4 regions of the Rahnella sp. GSA61A genome follow, and region 4 is predicted to be linked to each of the others. Evidence: predicted binding sites of a transcription regulator. Region 4 holds the regulator's gene; each other region holds the start of a gene.
What was found. Region 4 encodes PhoB, which activates phosphate uptake and scavenging genes when phosphate is short. Its sites were predicted from a motif close to CTGTCATAAAACTGNCNNAT; they were not measured.
Positions count from the first base shown of each region.

Region 1: phoA (alkaline phosphatase) is a predicted target of PhoB. The motif match lies at 2,910-2,929, and genes of this name have one in related genera.
Region 2: LC431_RS04840 (phosphoethanolamine transferase) is a predicted target of PhoB. The motif match lies at 2,141-2,160, and genes of this name have one in related genera.
Region 3: pitA (inorganic phosphate transporter PitA) is a predicted target of PhoB. The motif match lies at 2,473-2,492, and genes of this name have one in related genera.

Region 1 covers NZ_JAHXYO010000003.1:66,055-71,109, forward strand. Annotated here, with positions in the region: gene LC431_RS04630 (DHA2 family efflux MFS transporter permease subunit) at 1-1,038, shown strand, start outside; gene LC431_RS04635 (L,D-transpeptidase family protein) at 1,300-2,220, shown strand; gene phoA (alkaline phosphatase) at 3,011-4,441, shown strand; gene LC431_RS04645 (cation diffusion facilitator family transporter) at 4,611-5,055, opposite strand, start outside.
Region 2 covers NZ_JAHXYO010000003.1:115,485-120,539, forward strand. Annotated here, with positions in the region: gene LC431_RS04825 (DUF979 domain-containing protein) at 1-43, shown strand, start outside; gene LC431_RS04830 (DUF2891 domain-containing protein) at 56-1,078, shown strand; gene lpxA (acyl-ACP--UDP-N-acetylglucosamine O-acyltransferase) at 1,122-1,910, opposite strand; gene LC431_RS04840 (phosphoethanolamine transferase) at 2,272-3,906, shown strand; gene LC431_RS04845 (LysR family transcriptional regulator) at 3,942-4,838, opposite strand; gene LC431_RS04850 (phenolic acid decarboxylase) at 4,985-5,055, shown strand, end outside.
Region 3 covers NZ_JAHXYO010000008.1:147,192-152,246, reverse strand. Annotated here, with positions in the region: gene uspA (universal stress protein UspA) at 1-122, opposite strand, end outside; gene uspB (universal stress protein UspB) at 460-795, shown strand; gene pitA (inorganic phosphate transporter PitA) at 896-2,401, opposite strand; gene LC431_RS12695 (NAD(P)/FAD-dependent oxidoreductase) at 2,713-3,912, shown strand; gene LC431_RS12690 (hypothetical protein) at 4,352-5,011, shown strand.
Region 4 covers NZ_JAHXYO010000031.1:28,136-33,190, forward strand. Annotated here, with positions in the region: gene LC431_RS24680 (DNA-binding transcriptional regulator) at 1-322, shown strand, start outside; gene phoR (phosphate regulon sensor histidine kinase PhoR) at 356-1,675, opposite strand; gene phoB (phosphate response regulator transcription factor PhoB) at 1,698-2,387, opposite strand; gene sbcD (exonuclease subunit SbcD) at 2,615-3,853, shown strand; gene sbcC (exonuclease subunit SbcC) at 3,850-5,055, shown strand, end outside.

The DNA of each region.
Region 1 (5,055 bases), on a different contig from region 4:
TTACTCGACTGGCGCTGGATTTTCTTCATCAACATTCTGCCCGGCGCTCTGGTTGCCACCGGTGCCGTGCTGTTTATTCATGTGGATAAAGCGGATTATCCGATGCTTAAACGTATCGACTGGATACATTTATTGTCGATGGCGATAGCGCTCGGTTGTCTGGAATATGTGCTGGAAGAAGGCCCGCGCAAGAACTGGTTCAGCGATCCGCAAATCCAGATTTCGGCGTGGTTCTCACTGGTGGCCTTTGTGCTGTTTCTCGAACGATCCTTTTATTCGAAAAACCCGATCGTACGCCTGACGCCCTTCCGTGACCCGACATTCACCTTCGCCTGCCTGTTCAATCTGGTGGTTGGATTTGGTCTTTATGCCTCTACATATCTGACGCCGGTTTTCCTCGGCCGCATCCGCGATTTCAACAGCCTGCAAATCGGTACAACGGTGTTTGTGGTGGGTGTCGGGCAATTCTTCAGCACGATTATTGCCGCCAGATTAATCAGCCGCGTTGACCGGCGGATACTGATCACCGTGGGTTTATCCGGTTTCGCACTGAGTTTATGGCTGACGACCGCCGTGACCCCTTACTGGGGAGCAGAACAGTTTTTCTGGCCGCAGGTGGTGCGCGGCCTGTTCATTATGTTGTGCATCGTGCCGAGTGTGAACATGGCGCTGACCGCGTTTCAGGGGCCGGAACTGCGCTACGCCTCCGGGCTGTTTAACCTGATGCGTAATCTCGGCGGCGCGATTGGCATTGCCACGGTGAATACCTGGTTGCAGGACTGGACCCGCGTTCATGCGGCACGTTTCGGCGAATCGCTGGGGCAATACGGGGATCATGCGCAGGAAGTGATGGGATCGCTGGCACAAAAAATCGGCCATCTGACACCTGATACCGCTCAGGCATTGCTGATGGCGAAAGGCGTGTTTGGGGCGAAAGTCGCGGCGCAATCGCTGACGCTGGCGTTCAACGACATCTTTCAGGTCATGGCCTGGATGTTTATTGCCGCACTGGTTATGGTGCCGTTTTGCCGTAAATAAGGTCAGGAATGTGAAGGAAATGTGCAGGCTGCCGCAAAAAATGCGGTTGTGGCAGGGAACTTTTCTAACAAGGTGAGAAAGCTTTGGCCTGTTTGAAATAAATCCTTATAATTAGCGGCCCTGAAATGCGATTCGTTACACATACCGGATCCCTTTCAAGTGCTATGTGCAAGTACACTATTCCTCCGGCCGGTTTCTATCGGATCGGGGGGAATCAACATCCTGACAACTGCCAGTGTGGCATTAACGACCAACGAAAATATGAAAATGAGCATTCGCGCAATCCTTACCCTGGTTTTGGCAGTTGCTGCATATAGCCAGGCGTCTTTTGCTGTGGTCTACCCTCTTCCGGCCAATAATGGTCGTCTGGTCGGTGAAAACATCACAGTTACTGTTCCGCAGGGCAGCAGCCTGCCACTGGAACATTTTGCAGCGCAATACCAGATGGGTTTGAGCAACATGCTCGAAGCTAACCCTGGCGTTGACCCGTACCTGCCAACCCCGGGCACCGTGCTGACCATTCCTCAGCAGTTGATCCTGCCGGAAACCCCGCACGAAGGCATCGTGATCAACAGCGCTGAAATGCGTCTGTATTACTACCCGAAAGGCACCAATACTGTGGTCGTGCTGCCGATCGGTATCGGTGAGCTGGGCAAAGACACCCCGATGAACTGGGTCACTACCGTTCAGCGTAAAAAAGCCGGTCCGACCTGGACCCCGACGGCGAAAATGCATGAAGAATATGCTTCTCGTGGCGAATTCCTGCCAGCCGTCTTCCCTGCGGGTCCGGACAACCCGATGGGGCTGTACGCGCTGTATGTCGGGCGTCTGTATGCAGTCCACGGCACCAACGCCAATTTCGGTATCGGTTTGCGTGTGAGCCACGGTTGTGTGCGTCTGCGTGATGCTGACATCAAATGGTTGTTCGACAACGTCCCGCAAGGCACCCGCGTTCAGTTCATCAACGAGCCGGTGAAAGCCACCGTGGAACCAGACGGCAAACGTTATATTGAGATCCACAACCCGCTGTCCTCTAACCAGGAAGAGTTTGATTCTCAGCAGCCACTGCCAATCACTCTGGCAGGCAGCGCAAGCAGCGTATCGATGGATCCGGCGGTCAACCAGACTGTTGTTCAGCGCGCTATCGAGATGCGTTCCGGTATGCCGGTACAGATCAACTAATTACGTCTTTGACGTTGTTGTGAAAAAGCCCCGTTCATCGGGGCTTTTTTTTGCATAGTGCCGATGCAAAGGCGGCTTCTCAGTTGCACTGAAAAGCTGACCGAGAAAGTTTCGGTTTCTCAATTGTGGTGATCACTTATCGGGCAGCGCCGAAACCGCCCAAGAGGGAAACGTGCTTTTTCCCTCTTGGATCTCCCTTCGCTTTTTCAACAAGCGCTTCCGCTCGCTGGCTATGTTTCATCAGCCGCAGTGATAGCCGCAAAATCCCGCCGCTGCACGGTTCCCTTCGTTCGGGTTACAACCCGCGCAAAAAGACGCGCGGTTTTCCACCTCTCCTCAGGCGATATTTTGGAACCGGCCTCAGGCTTTTACTTCACAACCTCACTTACTTCATTCTTTAAAAAGTCGCGGGCGATTCAGAAAGCTTGCTGAACGGAGCGGCCTGGAGACCAGAGGCTCCAGGACCGAGTGAAGGAACCGCAAAGCGGCAAGATTTCCAGCCTGTCGCCGTGCTACCTGAAACATAGCCAGCGAGCGGAGCGCGCAGTAAAAGAGCCGGAGATTCTTAAGAGGCGCGGCGATAGGCGCCTCTTAAGGCCAGTTTGGGTGGCAACCCAAGGTCTTGACCTTGAAGTTGAAGTTGAAGTTAAAGTTAAAGTTAAAACCCAGTCTCACGGCCAGTCCGGCGCCTGTCATTAAAACGTCACAACTCTCCCTTAACCTTCCGGTAACAAAAAATATCGATATGTATATTTTTATTTCCGATGGTTTATAAAAAGGAGTTTTGATAATGCAACAATCCGTATCTCTGGTCGCCCGCGCAGTCACTGCCGCCCTGCTGCTTTCCGCTTCTGCCTCCACCCTCGCCGCTGACACCGACACGCTGACCGACCGGGCGGCAAAAGGCGTGCTGACGGAACCGGGTGGTGCCCGCCGTCTGAGCGGTGATCAGACAGCAGCGCTGAAAGCCTCGTTGTCAGACAAAACGGTGAAAAACGTGATTTTGCTGATTGGCGACGGCATGGGTGATTCTGAAATCACGTCTGCACGTAACTATGCAGAAGGCGCAGGCGGCTATTTCAAAGGCATTGATGCCCTGCCGCTGACCGGCCAGTACACGCATTATTCTGTGGATAAGAAAACGCAAAAACCAAGTTACGTGACCGATTCCGCCGCATCAGCCACCGCCTGGGCGACCGGTGTTAAAAGCTATAACGGCGCGATTGGTGTGGATGTAAACGGCAAAGATCACCAGACCATTCTTGAGATCGCCAAAGCCGCAGGCAAGGCCACCGGCAACGTCTCCACCGCAGAATTGCAGGATGCAACGCCGGCCGCACAGATTGCGCATGTGACCTCACGCAAGTGCTACGGCCCGCAAGAAACCGCAGAGAAATGCGCCAGCAACGCGCTGGAAAATGGCGGACGCGGTTCGATCACGGAACAGTTGTTGCAGGCTCGCGCTGATGTCACGCTGGGCGGCGGCAGAAAATCGTTCAGCCAGCTGGCGAAAGCCGGTGAATTTAAGGATAAATCCCTCAAAGAACAGGCGCTGACACAGGGTTATGTTTGGGTGGAAAACGCAGAACAGCTCAGTGCCATCACGCAGGCAGACCAGAAGAAACCGGTTCTTGGCCTGTTCTCCGAAGGCAACATGCCGGTGCGCTGGCAGGGTCCGAAAGCCACTTATCACGGCAACATTGATAAACCGGCTGTCACCTGTGAAGCCAATCCGCAGCGCACCGCTGACATCCCGACGCTTGCCGCCATGACTGAAAAAGCCATCGACTTGCTGAAAGCTAATCAGAACGGTTTCTTCCTGCAGGTTGAAGGCGCATCGATTGATAAACAGGATCACGCCGCTAATCCGTGCGGACAATTCGGTGAAACGGTGGATCTGGATGAGGCCGTGCAAAAAGCGCTGGAGTTCGCCCGTCAGGACGGCAACACGCTGGTTATCGTCACCGCCGACCACGCCCATTCCAGCCAGATTATCGAATCCGATGCCAAAGCCCCCGGTCTGACCCAGACGCTGACCACCAGGGACGGTGCACCGATGACCATCAGCTACGGCAACTCAGAAGATGATTCACAGGGACACACCGGGACGCAGCTGCGTATTGCCGCGTTTGGCCCGCATGCGGCGAATGTGGTGGGTCTGACGGATCAGACGGATTTGTTCTATACCATGCGGGATGCCATGGCGATTAAAGCGCAATAGTTTTGAAAATGAGGGTTTTGCTTTGCTCCTCCCCCTGCGAAGAGGGAGGACGGGAGGGGGTTTTAAGGGTAAATACTGACACTAAAAAATTTAACTCTTTGATTTTTATTTAATACCCCACCCCAACCCTCCCCTTCGCAGAGGAGGGAGCAAACCCACAACCTTGACCTTAGTGCAATAAATTATCCAGTCTGTCGTCATCAATCCCGTCCGGCTCCAGATGAGCCGTCACATCCGCAGACTTAAACAACTTGCTCACCGCCATTTCAGCCGCATCACCGATATCGTGCCCGACATCCACCGTCAGATTGCCATCAACCTCGACGTGAAACTCGACAAATACGCGGTCGCCGCCGTTGCGGGTGCGAATGTCATGTACGCCGCGCACGCCTTCAACACTTAATACTGCCGCTTTCACGCGCTTGCGGTCATCTGCACTCAGTTCGCGATCAAGCAACTGGGTCAGTGCATCTGCCGCCATACCGCGCGCATTCCAGATCATATAGAAGGAAATCAACAGCGCGCCGATGGAGTCGGAACGCGTCCAGCCGAAGTAACGCTCGAAAATCAGCGCCAGCAGTACGGCAATATTCACGGCGACGTCCGTAATGTAG
Region 2 (5,055 bases), on a different contig from region 4:
GGTGAATACCGCGTTTATGTATTTCTTTGTGTTCCGTTTCTGATAAGGAAAGACGATGACGACGCAACAAAGTACCGCCCTGACGCCAGAGATGGCGTCCCGTTTTGCCTCACTGGCGCTGAATCATTTAACCCGTGAATTCCCGAACAAACTCATGCATGCCATGAGCAGCGCGGCAGATGCGCAAACGCCACGCCAGTTACATCCGGTCTTTTACGGCAGCTATGACTGGCATTCCTGCGTGCACGGATACTGGTTATTGCTGCGCCTGCTGGATCGCTTTCCGCAATTACCGGAAGCTGAAAAAATCATTGCGGTGATCGGCCAGCATTTCACGCCAGAAAACGTCGCCGGTGAAATGGCCTATCTGCAACAACCGCAACATGCCGGATTTGAAAGACCGTATGGCTGGGCGTGGTTTCTGGCGCTGAGCCAGCAATTGCATGAGATGGCATTGCCGCAGGCTGCTGAATGGGCAAAAACGCTGGCGCCGATGAGCCGGTTCTTCGAAAAGAGTTTTAGTGAGTTTTTGCCCAAAGCCACCTATCCCCTGCGGGTCGGCAGCCATTTTAACACCGCGTTTGCACTGGCATTAACGCTTGATTATGCGCGCTGCGTTAAGCATCACAAACTGGCAGAACTGATCGAAGAAACGGCGCTGCGCTGGCATCTGGAAGATGTGCATTGTCAGGCGTGGGAACCAGGCGGTGATGAATTCCTGTCACCCTCCCTGATGGAGGCTGAACTGATGCGGCGCGTTCTGCCGGGCGAAGCATTTGTGACCTGGTTTGGCCGTTTCCTGCCGGATCTGGCTCACAGTCAGCCTGCCACGCTTTTCACCCCCGCCACGGTCACTGACCGCAGTGACGGTAAAATTGGCCATCTGGACGGACTGAATCTCAGCCGCGCCTGGTGTCAGCGTTCGCTGGCCTCTGCGCTGCCAGCGGGCGATCCGCGTGCGGCCTTGCTGTGCCAGACGGCAGAAGCCCATCTGCACAGCGCGCTGAACCATCTCGACAGCACCTACATGGGCGAACACTGGCTGGCGACCTTTGCCCTGTTGGCACTCGAAGCCTGACAGCCCTCTTCCTCTGTTCAGCCGCAGGGTTTCCGTGAAATCGTTAGCGAATAATCCCGCGCGCTGAATCAAGGAAAAATGCATTGAAGTGGCACAGTAACGGATATTCCGCGCTGAGCTGCTCAATTTCCCCCTTCACCCGTTCCACCGATTCCGGCTGGTGATAAAGCAAATCGTACAGATAGCGGATGACATTTTGCTGCGCTTTGCCGGCCCGGCAAAATTCCGTTGCCTGCTCGTTTATCCCTTTCGGCACCGCGCGATTTCCCCCCGCTATCACAAAAGGCGGCACGTCCTGCACCACACAGGTATTAGCAAGGAGATGGACGCCCGTGCCAATAATACAAAACTGATGCACCGCGCTCAGGGCATCAATCCGGGCATCACTGCCTAATGAAACATGCCCCGCCAGAGCACTGTGTTCGCCGATAAACGTGGCATTTCCTATCTGACAGTCATGGCCGACATGCACGCCCCCTTCAAACACATTCAGGTGCCCGATCCGGGTCATACCACCGCCCTGCACGGTGCCGCGATGCAGTGTCACGTGGCGGCCAATGCGGTTTCCATTGCCGATTTCCAGCCCGGTGGGTTCTCCGGCGTATTTCAAATCCTGGCTGATCTCGCCAATGGATGAGCCCATGCCAATCTGGTTATCCGTGCCAATTTTGGTATTGCCGTTGATAACGACATGAGAAGAAATGTGTGTTCCTTCGCCGATTTGCACACCGGCGGAAATAAAGCAGAAAGGCCCGATAACCACTCGCGGGCCGATAATGACACCTGGCTCTATGATACTGCTGGCCGCAATTGTGGCCGAAGATGAAATCAACACGAACATCCTTCTGACAGCCAGCAGGCAGTCAGTAGTGAATTAAACCGGACAGGCATAATCAGGGAAAGATCAAAATGAGCGGAGGGAAACGCACTCAGAGAGGTTTAAACAAGGGGAGTGTTTCGTTGAACATCCGCATCGCTACACGGCACAGCATAAGGCTTCAGGATCGAAAAGGCGGTCTCTTATATTTTTTTTATTTTCTGAACCTTTTCGGAAACGCTGCATAATGAAAATTTTATGACAGGTAGATTAAGGCTTTCTTAAGCTTGGATGAATATTCTATTGGATATTCATTTCTATACGTTATGTTTCCTTCACATCAACGCTGCTACCACCACCCTGTTGGGAGTTTTCATTGCGCTCTATATTTCCGAAGATTAGCTACTTTACGCTGACTTTACTGCTGACCCTGTATTTTACCTTTATCGTTAATCTGCCGATTTTGCTGCATTTTTATCACATCTTACAGGCACTGCCCGCGTACAACCTGGCTTTTGCCCTGAGCATTCCGGTTGCGCTGTTTGCCGCACTGAACTTTGTGTTCACCCCTTTCAGCTTTCGTCCATTGCTTAAGCCATTCTTTATTATCGTGCTGCCGGTCAGTGCCCTCGCCAGTTTTGCGATGATGACCTTCCAGGTCGTATTTGATCGCGGCATGATCGAAAATATTCTCGAGACGCAATCGGCTGAAGCGTCGTCTTACCTGAATCTGAAAGTGATACTGTGGTTTGTCTTCACCGGCGTTTTGCCCGCTATTTTGCTTTTCCTGACACCGGTCAGCTATGAAAAAACGCCGTTACGCCGTCTCGGTGTCCGTCTGGTGTCGATGGTGATTTCATTGCTGGTGGTTGCCTCCATTGCCGGGATTTTTTACAAAGATTACGCCTCTGTGGGCCGTAACAACCGCACCCTGAATCTGGAAATTGTGCCGACAAACTACCTCTACAGCGCGTTCCAGTACATCAATCACCGTTACTTCACGCCGAAAATGCCGTTCCAGACTATTGGCAACGATGCAAAACTGGTGCAGCAACCGGGGCAGAAACCAAATCTGGTGTTCCTGGTGATTGGGGAAACCGCGCGGGCGCAAAATCAGTCATCTGAGGGTTACGCCAAACCGACTAATCAGTACACACAGGCTATTCCTGACGTGGTGTTCTTTAATAAAATGACGTCATGCGGCACGGCAACGGCGATTTCTGTGCCGTGCATGTTCTCGAATATGAAGCGCACCCGCTACGACGCCAACCGCGCCCGTAACAGTGAAGGCTTGCTGGATATCCTGCATAAAGCCGGTGTTTCGGTGTTCTGGAAAGACAATGATGAAGGCTGTAAAGGCGTATGCGACCGTGTGCCGAATATCACCATCGATACAAAAAAAGACGGTAAATACTGTGATGGCGATACCTGCTACGACATGGCGCTGATGCAGAATATCGATGACGACATCAAACCTGACGGCAAAAATACGCTGATTGGCTTACATCTGATCGGCAGCCACGGCCCGACGTACTACAAACGCTATCCGCAGGAATTCCGTAAGTTTATGCCTGACTGCCCGCGCAGCGATATTGAAAACTGTTCTCAGGAACAACTGGTGAATACCTACGATAATACCCTGCTTTACACGGATTACACGGTGTCGCAGGTGATTGAGAAGGCGAAGCAGTATCAGGATAAGTACAACGTGGCCGTGATTTATCTTTCTGACCATGGCGAATCGCTGGGTGAAAATGGCCTGTATTTGCACGGCACGCCTTACAGCGTGGCACCGGCGCAACAGACACACGTGCCGATGCTGTTCTGGTTATCCAGCGGTTATGTGAAAGCGCAGGGAATTGATCTGCAATGCCTGAAATCGTATGCCGTGAACAAAGACGTTTCACAGGATAACCTGTTCCACACCGTGCTGAGCGCGATGGACGTGCAAACCTCGGAACGTGATCCGCAACTGGATATTCTGGCAGCCTGTCGTACATCACAAAGGTAATCACGCCCCTGTTGAAACGGTTTGCTGCCAGAACGTTATGGCAGCAAACCGCACTCCGTCAGAATGCTTTTTGCCAGCGTGCTGACCGTTTTATCAAACCGCTCAGATTCATTATCCATCACCATATACAAAGCCGTTTGCCGCACCGTTCTGGCTGATAATTCCAGTCGGCGGAGCAAACCGCTCTCCAGCGCTTTTTCCACACTTTCCAGCGGCAGCCAGCCGTACCCCACGCCCACCGCAATGGCTTCCATTGCGGCCCCGACAGTGGTGAATGTCCAGCTGGCAACAGGGCCGGATGACACATTTTCTGCACGCGGCGTGTGCCGGTCGGCCACGCTAATCAGCGGAAAACGCGCCAGATCCTGCGCAGTCAGCGGAACGGTGAGGCTCATCAGCGGATGATCGCTTTTGGCCACCGGCACAAAATCCACGTCGAGCAGGAAGCGCCCCTGTATCGCATTTTCCGGTGCCAGTGTGGTGATGTATAAATCCGCTGATCGTTCATTTAATTGCTTAAGGCTTTCGCCGCGCAGAATTTCTGTCAGATGAACACGGGTATCGGGAAACTGCTGCTGAAAATTTTTGAGTGCGCGAAACAGACGGTATTTGGGAAAGACACTGTCGACAACCAGGCTCAGTTCGGTGCGCGTCCCGTCTTTCAGCCCGGCGGCGCGGTGCTCAAGTTGCAAAAAGGCGGAAATCAGCGGCGTGGCCTGCATCAGCAACGCCCGCCCCTGTTCCGTCAGTGTCGCTTTACGGCCATGAATCTCCAGCAACGGCAGACCGAGACGTTCCTGTAACCCACTCAGGGCATAACTGACGGAAGACTGACTGCGGTTCAGTACCTCTGCGGCCTGCGCGTAACTTCCTTGTTCAATCACCGTTTGTAATACCACCCACTGCTCAAGTGTGGTGCGTGGAAGTGCCATACTGTTCCTTCCTTCAGATAAAAACACATCTAAATTTTAGATTATTTTAATCTGAAATCAGCGTTTTTTTATCAATTTTTTAGCGCGTAATATTCTCCTCATCGAAACAAAACATTTCACCTGTTACTGCGTTAAGGAGAATTACCATGAGCAACTTTGATAAACATGACCTGAGCAATTTCATCGGCAAACACGTTGTTTACACTTACGACAACGG
Region 3 (5,055 bases), on a different contig from region 4:
ACATCAACGTGGATCAGGGACACTTTGGCGTTATACGGACGCGCCATGGAAACGGCTTTCTCGACCAGAACTTTGCTCTCCGGTGACAAGTCCACAGCAATAAGTATGTGTTTGTAAGCCATAAGAAAACTCCTTCCATAAGTCGGTTAATAGCAATATCAGCATCATGCAAAACTCATGACTTCAGTATAGCGCCAAAAGGGTTAAATAAATCAAGCATACAGATCCCATTTCCGTTTCCGGCTATGTATAGATATAAATAATATGAACAGTTACGGATTCGTTTCCTACACTGAATAATGCAGGCGTCTCCTGTTTTGGCAATCTTCTGTGATAGGGCAAGAGGGCGGGCGAACGTAGCCCGGGGGTGTGAAATTGCGGAAAGGCAGGGCGAAACGCCGGGTGTGTGCCAGCACGACGGGCGCATTGCGCGGTGTCAGTTCGCCTTGAGGGGGAATCATGATCAGTCCCGTTGCGCTGTTTTGGGCTTTATGTTTTGTGTGTGTAGTGAATATGCTGCGCTATTACTCTTCTTTGCGCGCATTGCTGGTGGTTCTGCGAGGGTGTGATCCGCTGCTGTATCAGTACGTTGATGGAGGAGGATTTTTTACGTCTCACGGTCAGCCCAGCAAGCAAATAAGGTTGGTACGCTATATTTATGCTCAGCGCTACGTTGAACATCACGATCCTGAGTTTATTCGCCGTTGTGAACGGGTTCGCGGTCAGTTTATCCTGACAACAGCATTGGTCGGTTTAATATTAATCAGTATGTTAGCCATGCTGATTTGGTATTAGAAACGGAAAGAAACGCGAGGGAGGATGCGTGAAAAAGGAAACAAAAAAGGCGACCTGCTGAGCAAGGTCGCCTTTTTATTTCATGCCGGTCAGACAATCATCAGATCAGCTTCAGTGCAATCCAGTACAGGACACCGGAAAGCACAATCGACACAGGCAGGGTTAAGACCCACGCCATCGCGATGTTTTTCACGGTTTTCGACTGCACACCGCCACCATCGACAATCATGGTTCCTGCGACCGCAGAAGACAGCACGTGCGTGGTGGATACCGGCATGCCGGTATAGCTGGCTACGCCGATGGAGACCGCCGCCGTGAGCTGTGCAGACAGACCCTGTGCGTAAGTCATGCCTTTCTTACCAATCTTCTCACCGATAGTGGTTGCGACACGTTTCCAGCCAATCATCGTACCCAGCGCCAGTGCCAGTGCCACAGCGATAATGATCCAGATAGGCGCGTATTCAACGGTTTGCAGAATGTCTGTTTTCAGCTCGCCGAGGAAGCGTTTGTCTGCAGGAGAGGTTTCCGGCAGCTTGGCCACTTTATCCGCAGTATCAGAAACACACATCAGCAGGCGACGCATATGGCTGCGTTCTTCCGGTGCCAGGTCGCTGTAAGACTGAAGATTGGTCAGCAGGGTTTGCGCGCGGCCGATAGCGTCAAGTGCGTGGCTGCTGTCGCAGTGGAACACTTTAGGCTCATCGGTCGGTGCGATATTGACGTCCGGTGCCGGCACTATTGGCGTCTGTGCAACCACGTGCGGCACGGCATCAACATGTTGCTGATAATACTGGCCGAGGTGTGTCACGGCGTCGCGGGTACGGGTAATGTCGTAACCGGTCGCGTTCATATTCACCACAAAACCGGCTGGCGCCACGCCAATCAGCACCAGCATGATCAGACCGATACCCTTCTGACCATCGTTAGCGCCGTGAGAGAAACTCACGCCGATAGCCGACAGAATCAGACCGGTACGTGTCCAGAATGGCGGTTTTTTCTTGCCGTCTTTCTTCTCACGTTCCGCGGGTGTCAGGTGGATACGGGCATGTTTCTTATTGCCACTCCAGTAACGGCGCAGCAGGAAAATCATGGTACCGGCGATAATCATCCCGACCAGCGGAGAGATAATCAGCGAAGCAAAAATACCAATCATTTTAGGGATGTTTAACGCATCGACCACAGAGGTGTGAGTCATTAATGCATTGGTCAGCCCTACGCCAATGATGGCGCCGATAAGGGTGTGGGAGCTGGACGCCGGCAGGCCGAAATACCAGGTACCGAGGTTCCAGATGATCGCGGCCAGTAACATAGAGAACACCATGGCAAGGCCATGAGCAGAACCCACATTGAGCAGCAAATCGGTTGGCAGTAAATGAACGATGGCATAGGCCACACTCAAACCACCGAGCAGGACGCCAAAGAAGTTAAATACCCCTGCCATCACGACCGCTAATTGCGAACGCATTGCCCGGGTATAGATGACGGTTGCCACTGCGTTGGCCGTATCATGAAAACCGTTAATGGCTTCATAGAACAGAACAAACAGTAACGCGAGAATCAATAACGAACCGGTATGAATATCCAATCCGGCAAATAGATGCAGCATAATTGTTACGCCAGTTAGTGGTCATGAACGCCGCGCATTATCTGCGAGAACAGGGGGACGGGAAAAGGAAAATATGACATTTTTTTGACTAAAAACAGTTCAATGTTTGGCTTTATTTCAATTAAGTATTTATCTATCAATATGTTATTCCTCCTTTGAACGCAGAAACATTTACTTACGACGTCCGGCAAGCAGTCTGTCTGGCTGGTTTAACAGCCCTCCGTCCCTTACAATCCGCGACTCAAAGCCCCGGTTAACAGGGCAAACCTTATCTAAAACGTAGTTGAATTTCCGGAAAAGAGAGGCCAAAAGTGGAACAGGTTGATGTGGTAGTCATTGGTGCAGGTGCGGCAGGCATGTTCTGCGCAGCACAGGCCGGACAGGGTGGCTGCCGTGTTCTGCTGCTGGATAACGGCAAAAAAACCGGGCGAAAAATTCTGATGTCAGGCGGCGGACGCTGCAATTTCACCAACCTTTATGCCGAACCCGCTGCCTATCTTTCCGAAAACCCGCATTTCTGTAAATCCGCGCTGGCGCGTTACACCCAGTGGGATTTCATCGATATGGTCAACCGTTACGGCATCGCCTGGCACGAGAAAACGCTCGGGCAGCTATTCTGCGACGACTCGGCGCAGCAAATCGTCACCATGCTCGATAAAGAATGCGAGCAGGGCAATGTCGATGTGCGCTTGCGCAGCGAGATTTCCGACGTGCAGAAAACCGAAAATGGCTTTGTTATCAAAGTGAATGGCTCAACTGTAAGCACTCACTCACTTGTTATTGCCAGCGGCGGGCTTTCCATGCCAGGGCTGGGCGCGACACCCTTCGGTTACCGTCTGGCGGAACAGTTTGGCCTGAAAGTACTGCCGACCCGCGCCGGTCTGGTGCCATTTACCCTGCACAAGCCGCTGCTCGATCACTTGCAGACGCTTTCCGGGGTGTCAGTCCCGGCGGTGCTTACTGCTGAAGACGGCACTGTCTTCCGTGAAAGCATTCTTTTTACCCATCGTGGCATGTCCGGCCCGGCCGTTTTACAGCTTTCCAGTTACTGGCAGCCTGGCGAGTTTGTGAGCGTTAACTTACTTCCTGATGTCGATCTGGCGGCGTTTCTGAATGCACAGCGTCAGGAACACCCAAATCAGAGTCTGAAAAACACGCTGGCGATGCAACTGCCGAAGCGTCTGGTCGAATGCCTGCAAACGCTGGGGCAGTTGCCGGACGTGACACTGAAACAGCTGAACGTGCCGCAGCAGGCCGAACTGGTTGAGCAACTGCAAAACTGGCAGGTACAGCCGAACGGCACCGAAGGTTACCGCACGGCGGAAGTCACACTCGGCGGCGTCGATACCAAAGAATTATCTTCAAAAACGATGGCGGCAGCGAAAGTCCCCGGCCTGTATTTTATCGGCGAAGTGGTGGATGTGACCGGCTGGCTGGGCGGATACAATTTCCAGTGGGCATGGAGCTCGGCGTGGGCATGTGCGCAGGATCTGGTGGCTGTTCTGGAATAATACAGACGGTGATCTGAATAAATAGTTTGTGATCTAACCTGAATTTGAGACATTAAAGTTCGTGATCTAGAGCACCTCTACAAAAAATCTAATTTTGATGTCAAACAGGACAATCTCCCCCCTCAAAAGCAGAAAAACACTACATATGGTAGCAGTCGCAGATGGGCGGCATAGCATATGTAGTGTTTAGCGAACGGTTCACGCTGGTGGCATGAGGAAGTTGGGCAGTCTGGGTATAAAGCCCAATTCGGAAAAACTCTATTACGCAGCCTGCCCGTAAACCCGAATCTCACCGGCGAGCAAGGCCGCTGGGGAAATCACAGTGCATCATGAAGCGGGGAGGGCCGGCATGTATAAAGACGAAGCCTCTTTTAATATATCCACTGCCGAAGGGGGAGTATACTCACACGCTGGGAACTGGCTAATAAAAGGAATTAGCATGAGCAATTATGAGGAAATCGCCACACGCATTGCCGATATCATTATTTCACCTGACTCAGTATTAGGGTTTGTTCACGGTGCGCTCTCCGTACCCGTCGATCTTGGATATATGGCTTATGGTGTATTTGACACTGATTCACATTACGCCCACGAAACACAAACCATTAGAATCATCCATGCAATCAAAAATAGAATCCTCAATTATGATCGGATTCTAGACGCGATAAAGACGGTTTTCGAAAAGTTTGATAAATACGTTTCAGAAAGCAAACAAAACAAAATATACAGCCGGTCTTTATTTTCAATAATAGGTCGCACTGCAACTAACTCTGTAATTTCAGCAAAAATAGCCACGGCGATTGCTCAGCGTGCTGGATTGGCAGTCACAGTGCGGGGTGGTCTTGTTGGTAATTTATTGCTGATAGGTGGAATGAAAGAACGCTGTATCAGAACATCAGAAGCTCTCAGCATAGACGAACCTGAAATATATGGCGAGTTGCGAAAAAAAGATTATGACTTACTCTACTTTATGTTTGAACCGGCACTCAAGCCCTTTGTGGATGCTCTGATCGTAAGACGACAACAGGGAATGCTAGCGTTTGATAACATACTGGAACGTGTTGAATCAAAATTGAGTGGATCTCATGGGGTTAATTAAAGGCTCACTAGGCGCGTTTGCCGGTTCGATAGCTGTTTGGCTGT
Region 4 (5,055 bases):
ACGTTTGCTAAAAATGCAGCGGATGGCTCAACGCTTCCATGATTCATCTGGCGTGGTAACCCAAACCACGATGCGTGAAATTAACAAAATTGTTGATGAAGCCGTTCAGGAGGAAAGACTGAAAGCCTTCGCAGAAAGCTCTGCTGAACGCATTCGCGCTTTGCGTGAAAAAGAAAAAATCAGTCAGGGCGTACTGGCAAGACTCATCAATATGTCCGCCAACAGCATTCAAAAATGGGAGCGGGATGAAACCAAACCCACCGGAGCGGCGCTGATCTTACTGATGCTAATTGAAGAAAAAGGTTTACAGATCATCTGCTAAAAGAAGCCACAGCTTGTTGCTGTGGCTTGATTTTTATCCCTTTACGCCGCTTTGGCTGGCCTGTTCCTGAGGAACAATCAACTTCGGCGCCAGCGTAAACATAAACCGGGTGCCGACGCCGACTTCACTCATGACTTCAAGTTTCGTGTGGTGATGGCTGAGCGCATGTTTGACGATTGCCAGTCCCAGTCCGCTGCCGCCGGTCTGACGTGAACGGGCTTTATCGACGCGGTAGAAACGTTCGGTCAGGCGCGGCAAGTGCTGCGGCGCAATGCCCGGTCCGTTGTCGCTGATCTGGAACTGTGCGCCATGCGGCGTTTGTTGCCAGCTGACTTCAATCCGTGTCCCCGCTGGCGTGTGGTTAACCGCGTTATACACCAGGTTCGACACCGCGCTGCGCAGTTGATCTTCATTACCAAAGACCTTCAGCTTGTCGTTTACGCGAAACACCACTTCATGCCTGCCGTTGCTTAACGTTTGCACTTCACGTTCGAGCATGCCGAGCATCACCGGAATATCGACTTTCTCGTGCAAATCAATATTCGCTGAGGCTTCGATTTTCGACAGCGTCAGCAGCTGCTTCACCAGCCCGTCCATCCGCCGCGTCTGTTCCTGCATGGTATCCAGCGCTTTAGTGCGGAAAGGCTCTTCCAGCTTGGCGTCTTCCATCATTTCCAGATACCCCTGCAATACCGTCAATGGGGTTCTCAGTTCATGACTGACGTTAGCGAAGAAGTTACGCCGTGCGCCTTCAAGCTGACGCATCTGGGTCACGTCGCGTGCCACCATCAGCAGTTGTCCTTCGGAATAAGGCATGACGCGAAATTCGACATAATGCTCATTATTGAGTTGTAAATTCAGCGCCCGGCTGAAATCGCGGGTCTGGATCCACAGCCGGAATTCCGGATAACGCAGCAGGTTGAAGATATGTTGCCCGTTATCTTCCGGCCAGCGGAAACCGAGCAAATCCTGCGCCAGTCCGTTACACCAGAAAATATTGCCATCTTCAGTGGTCAGCACCACGGCATCCGGCAGCGATTCGGCACCGCTGCGAAAACGTTTGATGAGCTGACCTAATTCCCGACGGCGACGCCGGTTGCGTATCTGCATCTGGTTCAGCCCGTAAAACAGCGGCTCCCAGCTCCAGCGCCCATTCGGTGGCGTAATGCTGCGGTCGAGCCACAGCCAGTGAGAGAGTTTAAGCTGGTTGTAATAATTCCAGCCCAGTGCCGCCATCAGCGACACCAGGAGGAGCCAGCCGAAATGGCCGACGAAGATACCGAGAATTAACGCTGGCAGGCAAAAGAGAAACAATTCACCCGCCAGTCGTTTCCATGACAAACGTTCTAGCACACAGATTCTCCGCTGTGAGGGCTCAATAACGCGTTGAAAAACGGTATCCGGTACCACGAACAGTCTGGATCATTCTGTCATGTCCACTGGTTTCCAGCGCCTTACGTAAACGACGAATATGCACGTCAACCGTGCGATCTTCCACATAAACGTTAGTGCCCCAGACGTTATTGAGCAACTGTTCGCGGCTGTATACACGTTCGGAATGGGTCATAAAGAAGTGTAATAACTTAAATTCGGTCGGCCCCATATCGAGCGCCTGCTCGTTGGCCATCACCCGGTGAGACGACGGATCCAGGCTTAACCCCTGCATGTCGATCACTTCTTCCACCGCCATTGGCGAGATGCGACGCATCACGGCTTTAATGCGGGCAACCAGTTCTTTCGGAGAAAACGGTTTAGTGATGTAATCATCGGCACCCACTTCAAGGCCGCGCACCCGATCTTCTTCTTCACCGCGTGCGGTCAGCATCATCACCGGAATTTCGCGGGTCAGTGCCTCACGTTTAAGATGCTTAATAAACTGAATACCGGAACCGCCAGGTAACATCCAGTCAAGCAGGATCAGTTCAGGGTAAGGTTCAACAAGCTGCCCAATCGCTGAATCAAAATCCTCAGCTTCTACGGCCTGATAGCCATTTTGCTCCAGTACAAAACACACCATTTCACGGATTGGAGCTTCGTCTTCAACCACCAATATACGTCTAGCCATCGTAGGTCCTGCCAATAGGTTAGCGATCTTTTATTTGATTGCGGGCGCCATTATGCGTCAGTTTTGTGACAGATTTATGAATGAAAAGAATGGTTCATTACAGTCAACTATGACAGATAATTTCCGGCCATCTTGCTGAAATTGGTCTGATTTATCGGGGACAGCTTCCCCTGCCGACGTTTATACTTTACCCCATTGTCGTCATCCAGGGTTCATACGGGAGTCTCATGCGCCTGATCCACACCTCAGACTGGCACCTCGGCCAGTACTTTTTCACTAAAAGCCGTGCAGCCGAACATCAGGCATTTTTGCACTGGCTGACCGGTCAGGTGCAGCAACATCAGGTCGATGCCGTGATTGTCGCGGGCGATATTTTCGACACGGGTTCCCCACCCAGTTATGCCCGCGAATTGTATAACCGCTTCGTGGTGGAATTACAGCAAACCGGCTGCCAGCTGGTGGTGCTGGCTGGTAACCACGATTCTGTCGCCACGCTCAATGAATCGCGCGAGCTCCTTTCCTGCCTGAATACGCGGGTGATTGCCACCGTCGGTGAAAACCTTTCTGAACAGATTTTAGTGCTCAGTCAGCGTGACGGGAAACCCGGCGCGATACTGTGCGCTATCCCGTTTTTACGCCCGCGTGATCTGCTCGCCAGCCAGGCGGGACAGTCCGGCAGCGACAAGCAACTGGCATTGCAGGAAGCCATCGCCGCGCATTATGACGCGCTCTGGCAGGCTGCGCAGGCCAGACGTGACGAACTGGGCATGCCGCTGCCTATTATTGCGACCGGCCATCTGACGACTGTCGGCGTCAGTACCTCTGATTCCGTGCGCGACATCTATATAGGTACGCTCGATGCGTTTCCGGCGCAGGCCTTTCCGCCGGTCGATTATGTGGCACTGGGTCATATTCACCGTGCACAATGCGTCGCCAAAACCGAACATATCCGTTACAGCGGCTCGCCGATTGCCCTGAGTTTTGACGAACTGAGCAAAGCTAAAAGTGTGTACTTACTTGATTTTGATGGTGCGACGCTCAACGCCATCGACACACTGGAAATCCCGGTTTTCCAGCCGATGCAGATAATCAAAGGCTCGCTGGTGGAGATTGAACACCAACTGGCACAGTTCGAAGGCGGTGATCCGGCCAAACCGGTATGGCTCGATATTGAAGTCTCTACCCAGGATTATCTCAGCGACATCCAGCGACGCATTCAGGCGCTGACGGAAGATCTGCCGGTAGAAGTCGTGCTGTTACGCCGCAGCAAAGAACAGCGCATCAACAGTATTGAGCAGCAGGAAAAAGAAACCCTCAGCGAACTGAGCGTCAGCGACGTGTTTGAACGACGACTGGCGCTGGAACCGGACCCTGACGAGCCGCGTCAGGCACGGATGCGCACGTTGTTTGCGCAGGTGGTTGAACAGGTTACCAACGGTCAGAACGCGGAGGACAGCGCACAATGAAAATTCTCAGCCTGCGTTTAAAAAACCTGAACTCGCTGGAAGGCGAATGGAAAATTGATTTCACCGCCGAGCCGTTTGCCAGCAACGGATTATTCGCCATCACCGGCCCGACCGGCGCGGGGAAAACCACCCTGCTCGATGCCATTTGTCTGGCGCTTTATCATCAGACGCCACGGCTGAACATTACACCAAGCCAGAATGAACTGATGACCCGCCACACCGCAGAATCGCTGGCCGAAGTGGAGTTTGAAGTCAAAGGTGTGGGTTACCGCGCTTTCTGGAGCCAGCGCCGCGCCAAAAATTCCCCTGACGGCAATCTGCAGGCACCGAAAGTCGAGCTGGCGTTACTGGCCGACGGCAAAATTCTGGCGGATAAAGTGCGCGATAAACTCGATGCCATCGCCACACTGACCGGGCTGGATTTCGGCCGTTTCACCAAATCCATGATGCTTTCACAGGGGCAGTTCGCCGCGTTTCTGAATGCCGATGCCAACGACCGCGCCGAATTGCTGGAAGAACTGACCGGCACCGAGATTTACGGTCTGCTTTCTCAACGCGTGTTTGAGCAACATAAAGAAGCGCGCATTGCGCTGGACGGTCTGCATCAGCGCATGGCCGGAATCGAACTGCTCAGCGAAGAACAGCGCCAGACGCTCGAAGCACAACGTGCTGAACTGAACGCGCAGGAAATCAGCCTCAGTCAGCAGGCGCAGCAGTGCCAGCAGGATCTGAACTGGCTGCAACAGTGGCAACAGGTGCAGCAAAAACAGCAGCAGTCTCAGCAACAACTGACCGCCGCAGAGCAGGAAAATCTGGCCGCCGCGCCGCAGTTACAGCAACTGGCGCGCAGCGAACCGGCAGAAAAACTGCGTCCGTTACTCAATGATCGCCAGCGCTGTCAGGATGACGCGCAGCGCCTTCAGCAATTACTGATACAACTGACGCAGCAGCAGGAGCAGCAGATTGCACAGATGACGCCGCTGAGTCTGGCGGTGGAACAGGCGCACACTGCGCGGCAGAAACAGGCGGAAGAACAGCGCCAGATGCAAACGCTGATCGAAGAAAAAATCCTGCCACTGGATAGCGAAATCGCGCAATGGCGCAAATCGCTGGTGGAAACACAACAGGCGGTCAGCGAGTCGCAGAAACAGGCTGGTGAACATAGCGCGACGCTGCAGCAAATCACGGCGGAACGTCAGAAA